DNA from 2 places in the Alteromonas sp. R7 genome. Region 2 is predicted to be linked to the other one. Evidence: predicted binding sites of a transcription regulator. Region 2 holds the regulator's gene; the other holds the start of a gene.
What was found. The regulator sigma-54, encoded in region 2, starts transcription at its own class of promoters, with help from an activator protein. The targets are predictions, from matches to a motif close to GTTGGCACGNNNNTNGNNT.
Positions count from the first base shown of each region.

Region 1: a site for sigma-54 is predicted at 2,116-2,134, ahead of AC0J2X_RS00345 (DUF2726 domain-containing protein). Genes of this name have one in related genera too.

Region 1 is NZ_JBVTQX010000001.1:71,716-75,948, reverse strand. It holds gene AC0J2X_RS00355 (M20/M25/M40 family metallo-hydrolase) at 1-1,471, shown strand, start outside; gene AC0J2X_RS00350 (hypothetical protein) at 1,631-2,080, shown strand; gene AC0J2X_RS00345 (DUF2726 domain-containing protein) at 2,290-2,877, shown strand; gene AC0J2X_RS00340 (5'-methylthioadenosine/adenosylhomocysteine nucleosidase) at 3,042-3,743, shown strand; gene AC0J2X_RS00335 (cobalamin biosynthesis protein CobD/CbiB) at 3,745-4,233, shown strand, end outside.
Region 2 is NZ_JBVTQX010000002.1:400,754-404,986, reverse strand. It holds gene rapZ (RNase adapter RapZ) at 1-241, opposite strand, end outside; gene ptsN (PTS IIA-like nitrogen regulatory protein PtsN) at 326-769, opposite strand; gene hpf (ribosome hibernation promoting factor) at 783-1,070, opposite strand; gene AC0J2X_RS04565 (RNA polymerase factor sigma-54) at 1,101-2,582, opposite strand; gene lptB (LPS export ABC transporter ATP-binding protein) at 2,656-3,381, opposite strand; gene lptA (lipopolysaccharide transport periplasmic protein LptA) at 3,384-3,938, opposite strand; gene lptC (LPS export ABC transporter periplasmic protein LptC) at 3,907-4,233, opposite strand, start outside.

The sequences.
Region 1 (4,233 bases), on a different contig from region 2:
TTCATATTGCGCCCAGGCAGAGGAAAGTAACGCACTTACCACTCACTCGGCTAAAGCTGTGTTCGCAGACTACTTGGAATATCTCACGCTACCCAACGTTGCAACGCAATCAGCAACTGATATAGAAAAGGTTGCGCGTTGGACGGCAACGAAATACAGCGAGTATGGTTTTAATACTCAGCTGCTGGAAAACAACGGCATGCCGATGCTGTATGCTGATTACATGCTAGCTGGGAAAAATGCCCCTACCCTGCTTTTTTATGCACATATGGATGGTCAACCGGTTAACGCTGAGTTGTGGGAACAAGACAGCCCTTGGCAGCCCGTTCTAAAAATCGAAGAAAATGACAGCTGGGTTGAAAAACCACTCTCTTTACTCGATAAAGACTATGACCCTAATTGGCGTATTTTTGCGCGCTCGGCATCTGACGACAAAGCCCCAATTATGATGTTACTAGCAGCCATAAACTCACTTTCGACGAATAAGGTGACGCCATCAGTTAATATCAAAGTGCTCCTTGATTCAAACGAGGAAGGTGGCTCTCCTACCCTCGCAAAAGTGATAGAAAAAAACAAAGCGCAGCTTTCTGCAGATGCCGTAGTAATGTTAGACGGTCCCATGCATCCATCCAACGCTTCTACCGTAGTTTTCGGTCATCGCGGTGCGACACTGGTTAAGCTCACTGTTTTCGGACCAAACTCTGATAGCCATAGTGGGCACTTTGGCAACTACATTCAAAACCCCGCTTTTATGCTCTCAACACTCTTAGCAGGGATGAAAAATGAAAATGGCAAGGTGACTATTCCTAATTATTACGGAGACGCTCCTTTGTCAGAAGAAACAAAACAGGTGCTTCGAGACATTCCTATTGATGAAACTGCACTATTGGCACGCCTTGGGGTAGCAAAGTCAGAGTCTGTAGGTAGCAACTACTATGAATCCATTAGTCTTCCGTCTCTAAATATCAATGGATTGAGCGCTGCAAGCACAACAGCAGTAAGGACAATCATTCCGGCTAGCGCTACAGCGTCCATCGATATTAGAACTACAAAAGAGGCTCACTCGTCCAGACAAGTTAAGCTGTTAAAAGACTATATAACAGCTAAGGGATATCACATTGTGGACGAATTGCCATCAAAAGAAACCCGTCTAAAGCATGAAAAACTCATTCTTATAGAAGTTAGCCCCGGCACTGCAGCACTACAAACGTCCCTCGATGAGCCAGTTGGTCTATGGGCGCAAAAGGCACTAGAATCTGTAAGCGATGAGAAGGTTGTAGTTATTCCAATGATGGGGGGTACTGTTCCAACCGCACCGCTAGTAAACAGTATAGAGAAGCCGGTAATTCTTATTCCATTAGTCAATGCTGATAACAATCAACACGCCCCTAATGAAAACTTACGTATAGGGAACTTTTACAGTGGAACAAATGCGCTGTATCAATTACTGACCACGCCTTATGACCAGTAATAGAGTTGTAGTGATGAAGTGATGCTTTAAACCAAAACTTATACGAAAAACCTCACTAATATACGTTAATAGACCAAGGTTTAGTTGAAGCGCGAGAGTTACGACTCTACTATCGTTTAAGCAATTAAAGACATCGCACATCGGGTGAAGAATCTATCTATGCAGCATTTAAACATTAAGAAACTTACATTTTGTCTAACACTGGCGATAGCAGCGAGCAATGCCAGCTTAGCTGATACCATTGCTGTTGACGCTTCATTAAATGCGCAAGTTAACAACCAAACTAAGAAACAAAGCGTCAACTCTTCACCTAGTAAGCCAAGCATCAGGTCTTGCCCTTCTGATTTTCAGCAAGTTAAGATTTCTGATGATGCAAGACAATGCCAAGCATTTGACGAAAGCAAGACAGCAGTAATGGTTTACCACTCTCCTCGCTCCCCGAGTGAATTACTGAATGTTTACCAAACGGCGCACCCCGCTTTAAAAACTCACACGCCAGTTAGCGGCCGCACGTTGTTATCCTCAGAAGATAAAGGGGTCAGGGTAATAATCAGCCCAGATAATACTGGCTCTCAAGTGGATATTCTTGTTACATCCACAACAAAATAAGCCCTTTTAGCAAGACAACTACGAAATCTACTCATGTTGGCATCTGCTTTGCAAAATCATCAATAACTACTCCACGGTAACAGTGAGTGTCATTTTTATGACGCTCAAACTGCAAACGGAGCCCAAGCTTTTTTCGATATAAATACTTTAGCGGGCTTCTTTATTATGCATTCCGTGGGCTTTAACTATTGATATTTGCGAGGGTTACGATGGAATTGGCAATTATTCTAATGATGTTACTTATTGTCGTTGCACTGGGTGCCATAAAGTTGTCAGACGGCGGTGTCGCATTTCCATTTAGGCGAAAGCGGCAATTGTTCACCCCCGTTGAGCACTCTTTTTTAAACCTTATCGAACAGGCTATGGGAAGAGAGTTTCGCATAGTGTGCCGTGTGCGTCTTAACGATTTAGTGGCGGTTCGCCAGTCTGCAAATAAAAAGACGGCAAGCCAAGCCATCAGCAGAGCTTCTAGCAGACAGCTCGACTTTGTATTAGTAGATAAACACGACATGAGTCCTGTTCTTGCTATCGACTTAGTTCATAGCCAAGGCAAAGATGGTTATAAATCACAAAAAGACTGGTTTGTAACAGGAGCTCTTGATGCTGCTGGCCTTCCTCACGCAAGAATTAAAGTGAAGTCTGGTTATACCGTTGACGATATTCGCGAGTGTTTGGAAAACAAACTCATTCCATATCGCCGTTTACAGCAAAAAATGGCACAGCTGCCAACGCATAATCCAGAGCCACCAAAGCGCCCGACTCGCCCAGTGCGTTCAAGCAGACCAGCTGCAGCTTAAGACATAAGCCCACTTCCCCTGGCCTTTGTTGCTTTGCTATTTTCTTACTCTCAAATAGCGGTTACAGAGGCATTTTTCTGTCAGTTTGCCCGTTTTCCTTATACAATTAACGCATTCAACAGCGTATTCACGCGTTAAACTCCCTCAACACCGTCGGTAAAGTTATGAAAAAAATTGGTATTTTAGGTGCAATGGACGAAGAAGTTGCGCTACTTAAAGCGTCACTTTGGAATGTAAAAGAAACCCAGTGGAAGCACCTGACGTTTTACGAAGGTACACTTAACGACATAGAAGTGGTGCTAGTGAAATGCGGTATTGGTAAAGTGGCTGCAGCAATTGCTACTACTGTACTTATCGAACAGTACGCCCCTGATGCTGTTGTCAATACCGGTTCTGCCGGAGGTTTCGACAAGAATCTAAACATCGGTGACTTAGTGATCGCCAGTCACGTTATTCACCATGATGCCGATTTAACCCATTTTGGCTACAAGCTCGGTCAATGCGCAGGTATGCCTGAAGATTTCCGTTGCGATACAAGGTTAATGGAAGCCGCTCGTAGTGCTGCCACAGGCATTACGTCGCTTCAGTCGACAACAGGTTTAATCTGTACGGGCGATGCGTTTATCGGTAGCGACGAAGCTGTAGCAGAACTGCGTGAAAACTTCCCAGACATGAAAGCGGTTGAGATGGAAGGTGCAGCTATAGGTCAAACTTGCCATATGCTCGACACGCCTTTCCTTGTCATTCGTTCATTGTCGGATATTGCAGGAAAAACGTCGTCAGTGAGCTTTAAAGAGTATCTAGACACTGCCGCTAAACACTCAGCACAATTAGTTATGGCAATGATTAAGGCCCTCGCAAAATAAGATGACAGAGGTAATTAGCGACCCGCAATACCAGTCGCTATTCGTACTTTGGCTGGCTATCGCCGTTGACGCATTATGGCGCTGGCCCCAAAGTACTCATCCATTAACGCTCATGCGCTACCTCGTTCAGCAAATGGGGCGCAAAGTGGTGCCCTCTCGCGAATACGGTAGGTCTCAGCACTATATTTCAGGCTCATTAGCCGCCCTAGTTCTTCTTGCGCCATTGGTAGTATGTGTTGCCATCTTGGTGTACATGGCCCAATACCCCGTATTCTTTGAGGCGATTATTCTTGTCGCACTGCTCGATTACGGTTACCAGCGTCAACAGTACAAAAAAGTGCTGGCGAGTGTGGGAAGAAATAAAAAATCCCTCGCACGTGAAATGGCGCAAACCATTACCGCACGTCAATGCGCTTCACTTTCCGATATAGGAATTGCCAAAGCCGCGATAGAATCGCTTTGGCTGAAGTTTCTTTATCTTTATTGCGGC
Region 2 (4,233 bases):
TCATCGACCACGAAGAAGGCAGGTAGTCTAAAATTTCTACCAAATCGTCAGGATTTTTAGGTAAGTTTCTCACATCGATACTTACCGCAACCTGATCGTACTCGTCAACAACTGTATGGGTTAAGGTGGGAAGTAAGTTTACCGGGATATTATCAACACAGTAATAACCTAAATCTTCCAATGCGCGAAGTGCGACAGACTTACCAGACCCCGAACGACCACTGATTATTATCAGCTTCACCTACTTTCTCCCTAATACTCTGGTTTTATCACATACGCGTTGTTGAATTAGGCGCCTACTAAACGGTTAATAGGCGCTTAATGTTTAACTTAATGCAGATAGAATATCGTCGCTTGTCGTTGCGCGACGTATTGCTTTAATCGTTTCTTTGTCGCTTAGTTTACCAGCCACGGTGGCCAGCGTTTGAAGGTGTCCTTCGGTCTGTTCCTCGGGAACGAGTAGCGCAAAAAAGATGTCTACGGGTTTCTCGTCAAGGGCGTCGAAGTCGATTGCTGGCGTGCTGGTTACAACAATGGCGATCACTTTTTCAAGGCCCGGCAGGCGTCCGTGGGGCAAGGCGATACCATTACCAATGCCTGTACTACCCATACGCTCTCGAGCCATCAAACTGTTGAGTACCGTTGCCTGATCAATGTTCTCGTTTTGCTTGGCAGCGATATCAGCGATGATCTCAAGAATTCGCTTTTTACTATTACACTGAACCGCACACTCGGTGCGGTCCAGACTTACGATGGCTTGTATATCCATGCTTAATTAACTACTAATGTTTTTTCAGTTTTTCCTTATGCTTGATTACCTGCCGGTCGAGTTTATCAACCATGCTGTCAATCGCCGCATACATGTCGGTATTTTCTGAGGATGCGAATACTTCAGCGCCACTTAAATGAACGGTCGCTTCGGCTTTTTGATTTAATTTTTCAACGTTCAGGATGACATGCACATTAGAAATGTGATCAAAGTGACGTTCAAGTTTGCTGAACTTCGTATCGACATAATTACGCAAAGAGTCGGTGATTTCGACATGATGACCAGTAAGGTTGATTTGCATATTTCGTCTTCCTTATATTATTAAGCCCGATTAAATAAGGCTTTTGCGTTGGTTCGACGGCGGGATCGACAACGATTCCCGGTACTTTGCTATTGTTCGCCGGGCAACTTTAATGCCTTGTTCGGCCAACAATGAAGCAATCTTGCTATCACTTAGCGGCTTGCTAGGCTTTTCAGCGGCCACTAATTTCTTGATCAATGCACGAATCGCTGTAGATGAACATTCACCACCAGACTCTGTTGCAACGTGGCTTGAGAAGAAATACTTCAATTCGAAGATTCCACGTGGCGTATGCATGTACTTTTGCGTTGTCACTCGCGAAATAGTGGATTCGTGCATATCTACCATTTCTGCGACATCATTTAGCACCATTGGTTTCATCATTTCCGGACCGTGCTCAAAAAAGCCCATTTGCTGCTGCACAATGCAGTTTGCAACCTTCATTAAGGTTTCGTTACGAGATTCAAGGCTCTTTATGAACCACTTAGCCTCTTGCATGTGTGAGCGGATGAATTGTGAATCGCTACTATTCTTGGCACGGCGACTCATTGCAGCGTATTGTTGATTTACGCTTAACTTAGGCAGACTGTCGGGGTTCAGCTCAACCACCCAACGGCCATTTTTCTTGGTTACTGAGACATCAGGAATAACGTACTCAGGCTCTTTAGTAACTAAAGCACTACCTGGGCGAGGATTCAAGGTTTGCAGTAAACGCATTGCCTCGCGTAGCTGATCTTCTTTCAATCGGCTTTTACGCATAAGCGTACGATAGTCTTTGCTGCTCAGTAAGTCAGAGTACTCTTCAATCAGTTGCTTGGCTTCAGCAAGCCACGGTGTGTCTTCTGAAAACTGGCGCAATTGCACCATCAAACATTCTTGTGGAGAGCGTGAGCCAGAACCAATAGGGTCGAACATCTGAATGCGCTTAAGCACACATTCTATTTCGTCCATTTCAATCGGCTCTTCCATATCATCATCGTTAACCGCTTCTAAAATATCATCAAGGGTAACGGTTAAATAACCTGACTCGTCAATAGAGTCGATGATTGCTGTAGCGATTGCGCGATCGGTATCCGAGAAGTGGGTAAGGCGCATTTGCCAAAGAAGGTGCTCTTGAATATCTTCAGTAGTCTCACCTTGGAAGATTTGCTCGTCGTCATTGGATGGACCCGGAGCTGGCGAAGATGAAGCAGAGTAGTATTCGTCCCATGTGCTGTCGATTGGCAGCTCATCGGGAAGATCGTTTTTCTCAAGTGCATCGCCGGCTTCTAGTGTGTCACTAGATGCAGAAGCAGTGGCCTCAGAGCCGCTGTCATCGTTGTCGATATTGTTCTTTTCTAGTTGCGGCTCGTCGTTACCTTCTTCAACTTCTAATAGCGGATTAGAATCGAGCGCTTCTTGGATCTCTTGTTGAAGATCAAGTGTAGAAAGCTGCAGCAGTTTAATGGCCTGCTGAAGCTGTGGTGTCATGGTAAGTTGTTGGCTAAATTTTAGCTGTAAAGATGGTTTCATCTACGTCTTATTTAAATGCTCTAAATTGAATATACCAGAGCGAAACTGAAAAATGGCAATTCGGTTACATTAACTATAGCCTGAATTGTTCGCCTAGGTATACATCCCTTACTTTTTGATTACTTAAAACCTGTTCCGCCGTTCCTTGCGCAATAAGCTCGCCATGACTCACAATGTACGCCTTTTCACAAACATCCAATGTCTCTCGTACGTTATGGTCTGTGATAAGGATTCCAATACCCCTATCGCGAAGATGTTGTATTATCTTCTTTATATCATTAACTGATATTGGATCAACACCAGCAAATGGTTCGTCTAACAAAATAAATTGCGGTTTTGCTGCCAGAGCGCGGGCAATCTCAACGCGACGGCGTTCGCCCCCTGACAAACTCATTCCCGTACTATTACGTATATGGTTAATATTAAATTCATCAAGTAGCGCATCAGCTTCTTCTTCTTGCTGTTGTGAATTTAAATCTTTACGGGTTTGCAAAATGGCCATGATATTTTCATGCACTGTGAGCTTTCTGAAAATAGAGGCTTCCTGCGGTAGGTAGCCAATTCCGCGGCGTGCGCGCTCGTGCATGGGCTGATGAGTTAGCTCATTGTCGTCGATTTCAATCTTGCCTTTATCCAGATTCACTAAACCAACAATCATGTAGAATGTGGTGGTCTTACCAGCGCCATTTGGGCCAAGAAGACCAACAATTTGACCCGTTGAGACAGACAGACTTACATCTCGAACAACCTGTCTTGACTTGTAAGCCTTAGCAAGATTTTTAGCGCTCAAAGTTGCCATTGCTATTCATTGCCCTCGTTGTCTTTTTTGTCTTTCTTAGACGAAGTTTTGCGAATGGTCTCAGGTGTGAATACTGTGGTCACTCGACCCTCACCATCCTTACCTGCGCCGCCAGTCGCTAGCAATTGCTCGGTAATCATATCGAACGTGATGTTGTCACCCTGTACTTTACTGGTGTCTTGTTTCAACTCTGCGTTTCCAGCAAGAGAAATCGTTCGGTTCACCACTTCATAGCGTATTTCATTAGCTTTTGCCGAAACTGGCGTGCCGTCTTCCAATTGCTGGGAATAGCTTGCAGGCTTTCCTCTAGCAATAAATATTTCACGACCACCACCGTCAGTGGCAATTACTTCCACTTCGTCAGCTTCAATAACCAAAGAGCCTTGAGTTATGAGTACGTCGTCTTTGTACAACGCGGTTTTATTTTTACCGTCGATAAACTGGGTGTTCGAGCCTATTTTTATGGGCTGCGAAAAATCATCTTCACTGGCGTGTACCGCACCGCTAGCGATGGCAAGCAATAAACTAGTTGCTAGGGGAATAAGTGGTTTGTACATGATCTAAAAGCTCGTATTCTTGTGTGCGTAAATTCGCGTTAAACCCATTACTTAAAATGACATATTGGGTGCCCAGTATTTCAACGGGTTGGTCAGATGTCATTTGCTTGGTTTCTAAATTAATTTGAATGTACTCGGTCGATATACTTCTGACAAAGTCATCGCCAGTTTGGTTCTCAATATTAACTTGGTTTTCCAGCTGGATTAGCTCGTTATTGTATAGTGTACCTTCATCAGCGGTTACCACCCATGGTGATGACGCGTTTTCTGTATAAAGGGTGTATTTAGGTTGCTG